DNA from 4 places in the Sphingobacterium sp. HJSM2_6 genome. Region 4 is predicted to be linked to each of the others. Evidence: riboswitches for the same ligand, from Rfam matches in the RefSeq annotation. Region 4 holds a riboswitch; each other region holds the start of a gene.

Region 1 (3,909 bases), on a different contig from region 4:
GGCATTTACCTCGAAGCATGTCAATAAACGGATTCCATTGGTTGCAGGTGTAGGAGGAAATCACACGTTAGAAATTGTACAACAACTGCAGGAGTTTGAGGTATTGGATTATATAGCTATACTATCTGTATCCCCATATTATAATAAACCTACGCAAGAAGGAATATATCTACATTATAAGGCTATCGCCGAGGCTTCGAAGCTACCGATTATTTTATACAATGTTCCTGGCCGAACTGGGAGTAATATGAGTCCAGCTACGACTGTGCGCTTAGCAAAAGATTTTAAGAACATTGTCGCTACCAAAGAAGCATCAGGAAGTTTTGCTCAGTTTAGCGAGATTTTACGCGATAAACCCGAAGACTTTTTATTAATTTCTGGTGATGATCCGATTACGTTACCGATGATGGCTATGGGAGCCGCGGGTTTGATTTCGGTGGTGGGTAACGCCTACCCTACTAAGGTAGCCGCATTAACCCATTTATGTCAGGAAGGGAACTTTGTAGAAGCACGTAAGATCCATGAAGAATTACTGAAAATTATAGACTTATGTTTCGTTGAAGGAAATCCTGCTGGGGTTAAATTCATTTTGGAACAAAAAGGAATGGGGAAAGATGAAGTTCGATTGCCATTGGTCCCTGTGAGTGAAAAAACACAAAACGCAATTATTGCTGAAATGAAAAATTTATAATTTCCTATTTAACGTTAGGAATGAATCGTTTGAACAAAAAAAGTTCAAGCGATTTTTTTTATTTAGTTTAGCCTCAAACGTATAATATACCTTATCAGCTGTTCAAATAATTAGCTATAATGCTACAATAAAAATTGACAACTTATTTTAGGTATTCTTTTTGCTGTTTAAAGTAAAAAAAGATTATGAAATCTACAGACCAGGTACCATCTAAAGGGACATCCACATTTCGGAAATTTTTAAATTGGTTTATTCTTATTGCATTTCTTTCCGTATCAGGAATAGTTTATGCTAAATATTATTTTGTATTTGGCGATGGGGTGAAATCTGGTGTCTTAAATTTTGCGGTAAAAAAAGGTAATATTTTTAAGACCTATGAAGGGAAATTAATACAGGATGGGATTCGAACTCCGCAAGCTGGTACAGGATTGACCAGTAATGAGTTTGAATTTTCTATTGAAGACCAAGCAATTTACGATAGCCTGTCTAGAAACAGTGGGAAATATATCGAATTGCATTATAAAGAATATCATGGTGTTTTACCATGGCGAGGTAATACCCGATATATAGTCGATGAAATTATTGCCATTCGCGAAGCTAGTACCTCTAGATTTTAATAAAACGGCATATCCAATAAGATTTCACCTAGTGTAACTTAAGGGTATTTAGAGGCATTAAGCTCCACAAAAAAGAGATATTATTAATAAAAATCTTTGCATAATTGATTTTTGAAACCTATATTTGCAAAGTACTTCGATAGTGGTACACTAATCAACACCTTCTCATATCGATGGGTCTTGATTTATAAAGAAGTGGCGAGAGACTGGCTCTATGACCCACTGGCAACCTTCAATAAGGATTGAAAAGGTGCCAAATCCTGTCCGAAGCAATAAAGCCTAGGAGCATATAAATGAAATAGACTATGACATCAAAATCTTCAAAATCTAATTTATTGTGTGCAGTTGAATTTTCAGCTTGTATTTACAATACGTCAATTTTTCGTTTGCAAAGCTTTGCGAATCGAATGCGCTAGTCGTCTGTATTTCCTAATTGCAAAGATTCTAGGCTTTGTAATTATTGATATACTCCAACGACGACCGCCTATTAAAGCAAACTAGCAACTTACGAACAAAATTTTTAAACTAATAAACCACAATAGCAATGGCAAACAACCTAAAATTCGAAACTTTACAAATTCATGCAGGTCAAGTAGTAGATCCTACCACTGGATCTAGAGCATTACCTATATACCAAACATCATCATACGTATTTGAAAATGCGGAACATGGCGCGAACTTATTTGCTTTAAAACAATTTGGCAATATTTATACGCGTATCATGAATCCGACAACGGATGTATTTGAAAAACGCATTGCAGCACTAGAAGGCGGTGTAGCAGCATTAGCTGTATCATCGGGTCAAGCCGCACAATTTATTGCTTTAAACAACATTTTAGAAGCAGGCGATAATTTCGTATCTGGAGCAAATCTATACGGAGGAACATATAATCAATTTAAAGTGGCTTTCAAACGCTTAGGCATTGAAGCAAGATTTGCTGAAGATACCGATGCAGACAAAATTGAATCGTTGATTGACGACAAGACCAAAGCAATCTATTTGGAAACTATAGGAAATCCAAGTTATAATATTCCTGATTTTGAAAAAATTGCTGCTGTAGCTAAGAAATATGACCTTCCAGTTATCGTCGACAATACTTTTGGAGCAGGTGGCTTTTTATTCAAGCCATTAGAACATGGTGCACATGTGGTTGTGGAATCTGCAACAAAATGGATTGGTGGTCACGGTACAAGTATAGGAGGAGTTATTATTGATGGTGGTAACTACAATTGGGGAAATGGGAAATTCAAACAATTTTCTGAACCTTCGGAAGGTTATCACGGTTTAGTATTCTCTGAGGTATTTGGTGAGAATGGTCCTTTTGGAAATATCCAATTTGCCATTCGTGCACGAGTAGAAGGATTAAGAGATTTCGGCCCTGCCCTATCTCCTTTTAATTCCTTTTTATTAGTACAAGGCTTAGAAACATTATCCCTAAGGGTTCAAAGACATGTGGATAATGCCTTAGAAATAGCTCAATGGCTAGATGCACATCCTCAAGTAGAAAAAGTAAGCTACCCAGGATTGAAAAACCATCCGTATCATCAAAATGCTCAAAAATATTTGAAGAATGGATATGGCGCTGTATTATCTTTTACGGTAAAAGGTGGGGTGGAAAAAGCAAATGAATTTATTGATTCCTTAGAGTTAGTAAGTCATTTAGCAAATGTGGGTGATGCAAAATCCTTAATTATTCATCCAGCAGCTACTACTCACCAACAATTAAGTACTGAAGAACAACAAAAAGCAGGTGTGTTTCCTGGTCAATTAAGACTTTCTGTAGGAATTGAGCATATCGATGATATTAAAGCAGATCTACAGCAGGCTTTTGACAAAATCAAATAAGCAGGGGGAACTCTTGTTTGATTTTTGGGATGAAAGATAAAAGATAAAGAATGAGTTTAGCAATATTCGAGTACGATCAAGACTTTCAATTAGAGAGCGGAAAGAAACTTAAAAACCTTCAAATAGCTTACCATACCTTTGGTAAGCTAAATGAAGATAAATCAAATGTGATATGGGTCTGTCATGCGCTAACTGCCAATTCAGACGTATTTGATTGGTGGCCGGGGCTTTTTGGTCCCCATGAATTATTTAACGATCAAGAATATTTTATTATTTGTGCCAATGTTTTGGGATCTCATTATGGGACGACCAATCCATTGTCGATTGATCCTTCTACAAATGAGCCTTATTATTTAGATTTTCCTCAATTTACTATACGAGATATCGTACAGGCGCACCAACTATTAGCGGACAACCTGGAGATTTATGAAATAAATAGTCTTATCGGTGGTTCTCTTGGTGGGCAGCAAGTTTTGGAATGGGCAGCCTCAAAAACAATAAAAATACATAACCTAATCGCAATTGGAACAAATGCCTTTTTCTCCCCATGGGGAATTGCATTTAATGAGAGTCAGCGATTAGCGTTAACTGCTGATCCTAGTTTTTATGATCGTCAGGCTGAAGCAGGCGCTAGAGGACTAAAAGCCGCTAGAAGTATAGCCTTACTGTCGTATAGAACTTATAATGCGTATTGCGCTACACAGGTAGAATCTGACCCTGAAAAAACAGATCAATACAAAGCGTCATCCTACCAA
Region 2 (3,909 bases), on a different contig from region 4:
AGAATAAATCAAACTGTGCTGCTAACTTTACAGAATATTGAATTACTCCCCAAAGAATAAATGCTAACAAAGTCAATCCCCCAATAAAGGATTTCAGGATTCCTTGCCAAGAGATACGATTGGATTTTCTAAAATATACCAGCAATGTTAAAGCAGGAATACTGAGTAAATTCAGCAAGTGTACACCGATGGATAAACCCATCACAAAAGCAATAACGATTATCCAACGATTTGAATCTGCTTCATCTGCCCTTCGCTCCCACTTCATCGCCAACCAAAAAACGACAGCCGTACACAAGGAAGACATCGCATATACCTCCGATTCTACAGCAGAATACCAGAAGGTATCTGAAAAACTATAGGCCAATGCACCTACCATGCCTGCACCTAAAATTTTAAAAATATTTAAATCATCATGGGGATTCGTTTTGCTAAGTATTTTTCGAGCTAAAGCCGTAATGGTCCAAAATAAAAATACAATAGTTAAGCCGCTGCAAATAGCAGATCCCACATTCATCATGTAGGCTATTTTTGAAGTATCACCGAAAGCTAAATTGGAAAATAAATTCTGAATTAAAAGAAATAATGGCGCACCGGGTTGGTGTACAATTTCTAATTTATAGGCCGAGGCAATAAACTCTCCCGTATCCCACCAACTGGTCGTTTTATCGGTACAAAGGATATAAACGATCGTGGAAATCAATCCACACATCCATCCAAGTAGGTTATTCCATTGATTATACTTCATCATAGCTTAGCTGTTAGTTACAATAAATGTAAAGAAGTTTCTTTACTCCATTGTGGGATTAACAGTATTTAACAAAAGAAGGTTTTATAGCTTGGGAAAATCGCTTCAAATTAAGGATTAGTGGATCAGGTATTGTGGCAATGCTTCTTGTGGTATTAGGGGTATGATTTAAAAATCATCTTCAATTATTTCTGCCACGCGGCCCACCTGCCCATCCGTAAGTTTCACCTTTATCCCTCGGGTATGAAAATTTGCAGAGGTCAAAATATTTTTCACAATACCTTCCGTCAATTCGCCAGTACGTTGATCTTTTTTTAGGATGATATTGACTAACATTCCCACCTTTATATCAGCTCTATTATTTGGATTTGGCATATGTATTTTATTTTCAACAAAAATAGGTTTAATATCATCGACAGCGAAATAAAACTATTAAATAACAAGAGAGTCAAGCTGTTTTTGCTTGACTCTCTTATTATTTGAGCTAATCGTAGGGAACTTATACAAGTTTCTCCACAATCTTTTTAGTAGGACCTGGATTACTCATGGTATAGAAATGCATTACTGGTGCTCCAAATTCAATTAATTCTTTACATTGTTGCACCAACCATTCCTCTCCTACCTGTCTTACATCAGCATTTGTCTTACAATCTGCTACGGCATCACTCAAGTCTTCTGGGATATCTAAGTGAAATATTCGAGGTAAAGTAATCAATTGATTTTTACTAGTCAATGGTTTTAACCCTGGAATAATAGGCACATGAATATCATTTTCCCGACACTTAATGACAAACTCTTTATACTTTTCAACGTTGAAAAACATTTGGGTTACAATAAATTCGGCACCCATCTCTACTTTCTTTTTCAACCATTTAAAATCTGTATTAAAATTGGGGGCTTCAAAATGTTTTTCAGGATAACCCGCTACACCGATACAAAAATTTGTTTTCTCGGCAATAGTAATATCCTCATGCAGGTATCGGCCTCTATTCATATCCACCACCTGCTCTAGCAATTCTGTGGCATAGGCATGTCCACCTGGGGTTGGAATAAAATCAGCATCTCCTTTTCGAGCATCACCTCGCAGTACCAACACATTATCGATTCCTAAAAAATTCAAATCGATTAAAGCATTTTCCGTTTCCTCCTTCGTAAAACCACCGCAAATAAGATGCGGAACTGCATCCACTTTATATTTACTCATGATAGCTGCACAGATAGCAACGGTTCCTGGTCGTTTTCTATAAGAAACTCGTTCCAATAAGCCACTGGAATGTTGCTTATATAGATAATCCTCCCTGTGGTAAGTAACATCAATGAATGGTGGTTTAAACTCCATCAATTCATCCATAGTTTTAAAAATACTCTGTATACCTTGTCCTTTAGCTGGAGGAAGTAATTCGAAAGAATATAAGGTTTTACCTTTTGCGTTTTTAATATGATCTATAATTTTCATAAAAATATATTAAGGCTTAGAGAAAACGCAGTGTGGGTCTGGTTTGCAGCTTATCTTTCCCTTTCGGGGTAGAATGTAGCACCTTGAATGAATCAGGTTGCTAAGGCTTCAGCGGGTCTATTCCCTCTACCTTTCTCTATAAGCGATGGCTAATATCGTCAATCCTAGAGGAATGACAAAATATAATACTAAAAAAGATGATAAGAATTGGATTATTGCTCTAAATACATAGCAATCAAACCCTCTGGTAGTTTAACGACGATCACCTCTTCCTCCTGATCAATGCCTACGATTAGATCTTCATTGAGTGGAAATAAGACTTCTTTTTCCTCCATAGCGATCGTCGCAATAAATTGTTGGGGCATTTCCTGAACTTCTGTAATTTCTCCCAATTCACCTTCCACCTCATCAATTACCAAATATCCGACTAAATCAGTATACCTAAAATCATTGGGATCACGCTCCGGCATTTTTTCAAGGGGTAAATACATCTTTTTACGCACCAAAGGTTGTGCTTTATCAATATGATCGACATCTTCAAAAGAAACATAAGCTGTACTATTGTTGTGGAGTTTTATCTGATCCACAAAAAAAGGCACTAATTTATTATCAATTTCTATAAAGATAATATCCAAATCTAAAGCTGCATATTCTTCGAACTCGAAGAATAGTTGTAATTCCCCCTTCAATCCTCTCGATTTACTAATATAACCTATATAAAAACTTTGATCTATTGTCATGATGTATCTTAAACGACAAAAATACGCAATATAAGTGGAAAAGGTTCATCGTACATCACTATAGCGTTTAGATAAATGTTCCAAACCCAACAAAAGAACTTAAGCTATCCTAAGAATAATCACACTTGAATTAAATAAAAACAACTAATTGACCTAATTAAATAAATATTAATTTAATAATTCAATTGTTCGTTACAATATCAATCGTTTGCACAATTTAAGCAATCGTTTGATATGGCTTCACTAAAATTATTAATTAACAATTACTTTATCATTGTATTAAACAAACCCTAATTATGGTTCCCCAGAACCTTAAAACTTTAATTGAATTAAATATGTATAAAAAAAGATTACTCAATTTTTTTTTAGCTAGTACACTATGCCCCTTTTCAGCAGCATTTATACTAGCATCCTTCAGTCAACTTGAAGCAAGGGCAACGCCAAACACTTGGCCAAGTCCCATCAAGGAGTCTAATTTCCAGCAAAGCATCCAAGGAAAGGTAAGCAATAGTGCTGGTCCTATAGAAGGAGCGACTATTGCAGTCAAAGAAAATCCAGCAAAAGCAACATCCTCAAATAATAAAGGTGAATTTTCCATCGATGCTAGTGTAGGACAAACATTAATTATCACAGCTATAGGCCATGAGAAAAAAGAAGTCAGCATTACTGCTGCGACTTTAACCATCAGCCTAACAGAAACCAGTGATAATATTGATGAGATCATTGTTGTTGGATACGGATCAACCCAAAAGAAAGAAAGTCTAACAGGATCCCTATCTACGGTATCGGGTTCCAAATTAAGAGATGTAACCAATCCATCAGTAGAAAACATGTTGAACGGTAAAGCCCCTGGAGTATATGTTGCTCCTGGAACGGGACGTCCTGGTGCACGCGGTGGCGTTGTTATTCGTGGACAGGCGACATTAAGTGGATCCACAAGTCCTCTATGGGTGATTAACGGGGTA
Region 3 (3,909 bases), on a different contig from region 4:
CAATTAGGCCCTGAAATGAAATCTACTGGAGAAGCTATTCGCTTCATAAAAGATTTACAAGATCCTCATTTTAGAGAATTATACAGTACAAAATCAATGTTCTTAAATGCGCAATAAGCATAGAACAAACTCCTAAAAAAAGCGCTGTTTCCTACGAAACAGCGCTTTTTTTAGGAGTTAATAAACCTAATTATTAAATATCCATAACGCATCGAAAGCCCACATTGTTGGTTGGGGAGTTGATTTCTCCTTTTCCACGACTTCCAGCTTTATAGCGTTCGCAATATTGATCGTTGCATAGAAAAGATCCTCCACGTTGTACTTTTTTTACGGTATTTGGCTCTTGAGGATCGTAAGAATCGGAAGGACCTTTTGGATTAGATTTTGAGCTTTGTTGGTAATAATCGGGTCTGTAAAAGTCAGAGCACCATTCCCAAACATTGCCTTCCATGTCGTAAAGACCATAATCATTCGGTGGAAATGATTTTACAGGCGCACTGGTTTCAAAACCATCTTCCTTGCTGTTGTGGCTAGGGAATTCACCTTGGTAAATATTAGCTAACCATTTGCCATTTTCTAATTTTTCAGCACCCCAATAATAAGTTTCATTACTGTGTTTACCCGCTTTGGCTGCATATTCCCATTCAGCTTCTGTGGGCAACCTTTTGCCAGCCCATTTAGCATAGGCTTCCGCATCTTGATAGGCGAGTTGCGTAACAGGATGATTTTCTTTCCCTTTTATGGAGCTTTTGGGGCCTTCTGGGTGCTTCCAATTAGCATCTGGCACATAAGACCACCATTGCAGGTGATTTTCCATTCCCTGAACGTGTTCAGGCGCTTTAAACACCGCAGATCCCGGAACTAATAATTGAGGATCTACACCAGGGAAATCACTGGGGTCTAAAGGTCGTTCAGCAACTGTTTTGTACCCAGTCTCTTCCACAAATTTTGCAAATTGTGCGTTGGTGACTTCATGTACATCAATTAAAAATGGAGAAAGTTCAACTTCATGTAAGGGTTGTGCATCTTGAAAAGTGGCGCTTCCCATCGTAAACTTTCCACCTGGCATGCGAACCATTTCGGCAGCATCTTTTCCTTTACGTACGATGGAATCCGTTGGGCTATTTTGTGCAGCTGTAAATCGTGAGGGTATACTTGTAGTACTGCATAAAGCAACCGAATCATCCGGAAATTTAGCAGACGTTTCTGTAGATTTAGAATTTGTTTGACAGGCTTGAATAAGACTTGCAAACAGTAGAAGATTGACTATTCTTTTCATTTGTTGACTATTATAGGAAAAAATAAATGAAAAATGAAAACTTAGCAACGAATATGATCTGAAGAAGATGAATGGGTTTGTTTTTAAAATAGACAGTGAATAATTTTCATCATCCGTAATTCTGCGTCCCATTATTGTGAATTTAAGCTGTCTTTCCGATTACTGTAAAAGAGTTTCTTGGAAATAAGAATTTTAATTCATACCTTAGCACCGCTTATAGAGAAAGGCAGAGGGACTAGACCCAATGAAGCCTTAGCAACCTGTCACTTGACAAGGTGCTACATTCTACCTGAAAAGGGAAAGATAAGCTGGCTTCACTAATCTATGATAGCCTTCTCTTAGCAAATGATTTTAGTAAATTAATTTAAGGACAATACTTTATGTTATTAACAAACAATTTAGGTTACCCACGCGTGGGCGCTTTCCGCGAATTGAAAAAAGCTAATGAGGCTTATTGGGCGAAAAAAATCAGCGCGGAAGAATTATTGCAAGCAGGACTTAAAATCCGTGAAAGCAACTGGAACACTCAAAAAGATAATGGTATCGATTTGATTCCTTCCAATGATTTCTCATTTTATGACCAAGTTTTAGATTTATCTTTAACTGTAGGAGCTATCCCAGCACGTTATAATTCATTATTGAATAAAATAGATCGTCAATATAACCTAGATTTATATTTTGCGATGGCACGTGGTTTCCAAGAAGGTGGAGTAGATGTTACTGCCATGGAAATGACAAAATGGTTCGACACAAACTATCACTACATTGTGCCTGAGTTTGTAAAAAACCAAGAATTTAAATTGACTTCAGAAAAATTCTTAAATGAATATAATGAAGCAAAACAATTAGGAATTGAAACTAAACCAGTTTTACTTGGTCCTATTTCTTACTTATTGTTAGGTAAAGAAAAAGAAACAGGTTTCAACCGTATCGATTTGATCGATAATTTATTACCAGTTTATGAAGAGATTTTAGGAAAACTTGCAGATGCAGGTGCTCAATATGTACAAATTGATGAGCCATTCCTAGCTTTAGATATTGATGATGCTACTCGTGCACTATATGCTCGTGTTTTCGAGAAATTCGCTACAGCAGCAAAAGGTATCAAATTAATCGTTGCAACTTACTTCGAGGCTCTACGTGATAATGAAGAGACTGCATTAAATTTACCAGTTTATGCACTTCATGTCGATTTAGTACGTGGAGAAAACCAACTCGACAGCATATTAGCCAAAGTTCCTGCTTCTTTGACATTATCTTTAGGTGTTGTTGAAGGCCGTAACATTTGGAAAAATGATTATGAAAAATCATTAACAAAAATTAAACAAGCAGTAGATGCCTTAGGTAAAGACCGTGTATGGATTGCACCTTCTTCTTCTTTATTGCATGTTCCTTTTGATTTGGACAATGAAAACAATGAAGAATCATTACCTGCTGAAGTTAAGAATTGGTTAGCTTTCGCTAAACAAAAATTAGCAGAGGTAAAAGATTTAGCGGTATTGGCAGATGCTGAGGTTGATGCAGAGACACAAAAACGTTTCGAAGCCAATAAAATTGCTGCAGAAAGTCGTCGTACATCTCCATTGATTCATAAGCCTGATGTTAAAAATCGTGTGAACAATATTACAGATGAGGATGCAAAACGTACTTCCGTATTTGACGAACGTAAAGCTGCTCAATTAGCTAAATTTGGTTTACCAGCATTCGCTACGACCACTATTGGTTCATTCCCACAAACAAAAGATGTCCGTAAATGGAGAGCAGATTTGAAAAAAGGAGCGATCAGCCAAGAGCAATACGATAAAGAAATCGCTGAAGAAACTGAAAGAACTATTCGTTTACAAGAAGAATTGGATATCGATGTATTAGTACACGGAGAATTCGAACGTAATGACATGGTTGAATATTTCGGTGAACAATTAGCTGGATACGCATTCACTCAAAACGGATGGGTACAATCTTACGGTTCACGTTGTGTTAAACCTCCAGTTATTTATGGTGATGTTTACCGTCCTGCAGATATGACTGTTCGTTGGTCTTCTTATGCACAATCTTTAACTAACCGTCCAGTAAAAGGAATGTTAACAGGTCCTGTTACGATTCTTCAATGGTCATTTGTACGTAACGATCAACCACGTTCTACGACAACTTATCAAATTGCTTTAGCAATTTTAGATGAGGTACAAGCCTTAGAGAAAGCAGGAATTAAAATTATTCAAATCGATGAGCCAGCTATCCGTGAAGGACTCCCTTTACGTAAAGCAGATCAACAAGCTTATTTAGATTGGGCTGTTCGTTCATTCCGTGTTTCCTCTTCGAATGTAGATGATGATACTCAAATTCATACACATATGTGTTATTCTGAATTTAACGACATCATTCAAGATATCGCAGCAATGGATGCCGATGTAATTACGATTGAGACATCTCGTTCTCAAATGGAATTATTAGACGCTTTTGCAGACTTTAAATATCCTAATGATATTGGTCCAGGTGTTTATGATATTCACTCTCCACGTGTACCTAGTACCGAAGAAATGGTGAATTTATTACGCAAGGCTAAAGCAGTAGTTCCTGCAGAGCAATTGTGGGTAAATCCTGACTGTGGATTGAAAACTCGTGCTTGGCCA
Region 4 (3,909 bases):
TTTTTACCAAATATGTGATTTACAATTTTATCTTCTTCTTCTGTAGGTCCATTGTTAAATAAACTACCAAGGCTATCAAAAATATTTCCATTATGTTTACTGGAAAGCGCTTGTTGAATACCTTCCGCTTTTTCAGGGCTTTTATTGGCATTATATTTTAATGCGGACATCATTAATGGAACGGCAGCAGCAATGACCCATTGTGTTTGGTTTTTATCTAAGCCTAGCTTTTGAGAAATACCTTCCGTGGCTTGATTTCCTATGCCACCTGAAATTAAATCAGTTAGATTCATATTGTCGTATATTTAGTTTTTTAAGTTACTTTTATAAATCAAATATAAAGCCAAATCGTTGTATATGAATAAATATGTAATGTATATATTGCTTTTGCTCACAGGCTTACAGCTTTCATGTGCTGAAAAATCATCACAAAAAGATTTAAAGGTCAAAGAGGAAGCAAAACTCACATCGGAACTTGCCAAACAGATTTTTGCACTTCCTGTTCATTGTTTAACAATAGAATATCCAAATAAATTAGGTCAGGTTATCGGAAGTGAGGCAGATTTAAAAAGTCCAAAACAATTAAGACCCATATTTTATGGTTGTTTTGATTGGCATTCTTCAGTTCATGGATATTGGTCGATTATCAAATTAATGAAACAATTTCCTGAATTGGACACCGATGGAAATATTCGAAAGCTTTTAAATGAGCATATCACAGTGGAACATGTAGCGGTGGAAAAAGCCTTTTTTGAGGATAAAAATAATTTAAGTTTTGAACGTACCTATGGTTGGGCTTGGTTATTCAAATTGCAAGAAGAATTACATACTTGGAATGATCCTGATGCAAAACGTTGGGAAGAATATTTGCAACCTTTGGTTAATTTGTTGGTGCAACGTTACATGGAATATTTGCCAAAATTAGTATATCCTATACGAGCAGGTCAACACGATAATTCGGCATTTGGGTTGTCTCTATCTCTTGATTACGCTAAAACATTAGTAAATAAGCCGTTTGAATCAAGTATAAAGGAACATGCCTTAAGATTATTTCAACATGATAAAAATTGTGATTTGAATTATGAGCCAAGTGGATATGATTTTTTATCCCCATGTCTAGAGGAAGCATTTTTAATGAGTAAGTTAATGGATGAAATGAGCTATGATGCCTGGTTAAAGCTATTTATGCCTGAACTTTATGAGCCACAATTTGAATTAAAACCTGCAATTGTTAAAGATCGTAGTGATGGTAAATTGGTTCATTTGGATGGATTAAATTACAGTAGAGCAGTCTGTTTAAATGGAATTTCAAAATCCATTCCTGCATTAAGCCATTTGAAGAATATAGCAAATGATCATATCAACTTTTCTATTGGTAATTTACATGTAAAAGATGATTATATGGGGTCTCACTGGCTAGGTACCTTTGCCTTATATGCGCTTAGCAATAAATAGATTTTTAATTTAAACGCTTTTAATATACAACTTGATTTAATTAAGCAATTTTTTTGTTGTTCATTAAAACCATATTATAAGCCTATAGATTCGGTAAAATTTAGTGAAATCATTTCAAGATGCATGTTAAATTTCTCCAATCTATAGGCTTGAAAATTCTTAAATCCTACTGGATGGGTATTAATCTGTTTTCTTCCAATTTTACCTGTACCCTATGAATTTGTGTGAATCCATCTTCATGAGAAATAATTGCTGAAAGGTCTATGCCTCGTTTTGATAAGGCAGAAAGCAATGCTGTTCTAAATATTGTTTTGTTTTTTCCCCAATTGGATTGAATCAAATCATTATTAAGAATAACCAATTCTTGAGTAGAATAATGATAAAATTGAGATTGTAAATGTTTTTTTAGATCTGTGGAATTTGACATACAATTCTGTTTAAATAGTTTAACCATCATTGCATTCAGAAGTGGGATTTAGACCAGGCATAACTGCGTTTTTTTTGGTAAGCTACCCGTATTATTTTACCACCGCGGTGACTACACTCGGTTGGTATTGCTTTGGCAATTCTGAATACTCTACAAATTTAGTAGAATATATTTTAATTCCAAATAAATACCCTTAAATAATTTATAAATAAAAAAGCCTAATCTATTTTACAGATTAGGCTTTTTATAGATCGAATCATATGTTCTACAATTCTTTTCTTAAGCGTGCTACAGGAATATTCATAGCCTCTCTATATTTGGCTACCGTTCTTCTAGCAATAGAATAACCTTTTTCTTTAAGAATATCAGTTAATTTTTCATCTGCAAGAGGTTTTCTTTTATCTTCATTAGCTATACATTCCTCCAAGATTTTTTTAACTTCTTTATTGGAGACTTCTTCTCCAGATTCCGTTTGAATAGCTTCGGAAAAGAATGATTTTAGTAGGAATGTGCCAAATTCGGTTTGTACATATTTTGAATTCGCCACTCTAGATACTGTTGAAATATCCATTTCAATTTTATCTGCGATATCTTTAAGGATCATCGGTTTTAACATCCTGTCATCCCCAGTTAAGAAATAATCATATTGATATTCCATGATGGCATTCATAGTCTTTAAGAGGGTTTGTTGTCTTTGTTTGATGGCATCAATAAACCATTTTGCAGAGTCTAGTTTTTGCTTGACAAACTGAACTGCCTCTTTCATTTTTTTATCATTTTTTTCCGCCTTCTCATAATGCTCAAACATTTCTTGATACGAACGCGAAACACGCAATTCAGGTGCATTTCTGCTATTAAGGGTTAAATGAAGAACACTATCATTATTACTAATATGAAAATCTGGAATAATGTGAAGCTGTTTACCTGCCGCAGAACTGGAATCTCCAGGCTTAGGATTTAATTTTAAAATCTCATTAACAATCTCTTTTAATTCATCAGAATTAACACCTAATTGTTTTTCAATTTTATCGTAATGTTTTTTTGTGAATTCATCCAAATAATTCTGAACGACAACCATTGCCTCCTTGATAACAGGATTGTCTTGGTCTTTCTTTTTTAGTTGAATATTAAGGCACTCCTGAAGACTTCTAGCACCTATACCAGCAGGGTCGAATTCTTGAATTACACGCAACATATCTTCTACTTCTTTTTCCTCCACAAGTACATTTTGCGAAAAAGCTAGGTCATCAATAAGGGACGGGATAGGTCTTCTTAGATAGCCATCATCATCCAAAGACCCAATTATTTGTTGGCCTATTAAGAAATCTTTGTCGTTTAGCGCTAAAAGGTCTAATTGATTTTGAAGTTTTTCATAAAAAGAATCTTGAATAGCAATTGGGATTTCTTTTTTGTTGTCGTCATCATCTGAATCATAACCACCACTGTATTCTCGGTAGTCATCCTCCTGTATATATTCATCTACACTGAATTCTTCTTCATAACTATTCTCATCCATACTGAAATCATCATCTGGATCTTTATCAGGATATTCTTCAACAGGATCATTCATATTAGCAAGACTACCATCTTCTAAAGCTGGATTTTCTTCTAGTTCTTCTTTAATCCGTGCATCTAAAGATACTGTTGGAACTTGAAGCAACTTGATGAATTGAATCTGTTGGGGAGATAATTTCTGTAATAATTTTTGTTGTAAGGTTTGTTTTAACATGTTCCCAAGAAATATGTATATACCTGTAAAAATAAAGAATATAATTGAATCCAATATATATATTGAGGATTTACTTAAATTAGGTATAATTTTTGTGGCGATGACTTGCTGATATTCAAAGCAAATAAACCTAAAAAATCGATTTGTTAAAAAGCGTTAATTTTTAATTGCTGTAAAGAAAATAGGCTGTTAGGTGTATTAATTTCCAAAGTTTTCATCATATTTACCGTATGTTTAAACGGGTTCGAAATAAATTTTTGCGTATAACGCTGATTGTTATTTACTTCATCATTTTATT

Evidence for each region. Region 4 has a riboswitch for S-adenosylmethionine ahead of ACFRAE_RS09220 (5-oxoprolinase). Riboswitches for the same ligand answer to the same signal wherever they lie in the genome.
Region 1: linked by a shared signal. The riboswitch ahead of ACFRAE_RS00750 (O-acetylhomoserine aminocarboxypropyltransferase/cysteine synthase family protein) and the one ahead of ACFRAE_RS09220 (5-oxoprolinase) in region 4 are both predicted to bind S-adenosylmethionine.
Region 2: linked by a shared signal. The riboswitch ahead of ACFRAE_RS07400 (methylenetetrahydrofolate reductase) and the one ahead of ACFRAE_RS09220 (5-oxoprolinase) in region 4 are both predicted to bind S-adenosylmethionine.
Region 3: linked by a shared signal. The riboswitch ahead of metE (5-methyltetrahydropteroyltriglutamate--homocysteine S-methyltransferase) and the one ahead of ACFRAE_RS09220 (5-oxoprolinase) in region 4 are both predicted to bind S-adenosylmethionine.

The regions. Positions count from the first base shown of each region.
Region 1 is NZ_JBMOXB010000001.1:172,626-176,534, forward strand. Features, by position in the region: gene dapA (4-hydroxy-tetrahydrodipicolinate synthase) at 1-691, shown strand, start outside; gene ACFRAE_RS00745 (hypothetical protein) at 877-1,308, shown strand; SAM riboswitch class I at 1,491-1,604, shown strand; gene ACFRAE_RS00750 (O-acetylhomoserine aminocarboxypropyltransferase/cysteine synthase family protein) at 1,853-3,154, shown strand; gene ACFRAE_RS00755 (homoserine O-acetyltransferase family protein) at 3,205-3,909, shown strand, end outside.
Region 2 is NZ_JBMOXB010000006.1:125,030-128,938, reverse strand. Features, by position in the region: gene ACFRAE_RS07410 (DUF2723 domain-containing protein) at 1-751, opposite strand, end outside; gene ACFRAE_RS07405 (YwbE family protein) at 917-1,123, opposite strand; gene ACFRAE_RS07400 (methylenetetrahydrofolate reductase) at 1,248-2,204, opposite strand; SAM riboswitch class I at 2,252-2,349, opposite strand; gene rimM (ribosome maturation factor RimM) at 2,417-2,944, opposite strand; gene ACFRAE_RS07390 (SusC/RagA family TonB-linked outer membrane protein) at 3,280-3,909, shown strand, end outside.
Region 3 is NZ_JBMOXB010000002.1:35,286-39,194, forward strand. Features, by position in the region: gene carB (carbamoyl-phosphate synthase large subunit) at 1-117, shown strand, start outside; gene ACFRAE_RS02690 (formylglycine-generating enzyme family protein) at 194-1,279, opposite strand; SAM riboswitch class I at 1,491-1,589, shown strand; gene metE (5-methyltetrahydropteroyltriglutamate--homocysteine S-methyltransferase) at 1,660-3,909, shown strand, end outside.
Region 4 is NZ_JBMOXB010000008.1:146,071-149,979, forward strand. Features, by position in the region: gene ACFRAE_RS09210 (DUF937 domain-containing protein) at 1-293, opposite strand, end outside; gene ACFRAE_RS09215 (DUF2891 domain-containing protein) at 358-1,455, shown strand; gene ACFRAE_RS09220 (5-oxoprolinase) at 1,622-1,882, opposite strand; SAM-I-IV-variant riboswitch at 1,943-2,036, opposite strand; gene rpoN (RNA polymerase factor sigma-54) at 2,148-3,611, opposite strand; gene ACFRAE_RS09230 (penicillin-binding protein 1A) at 3,842-3,909, shown strand, end outside.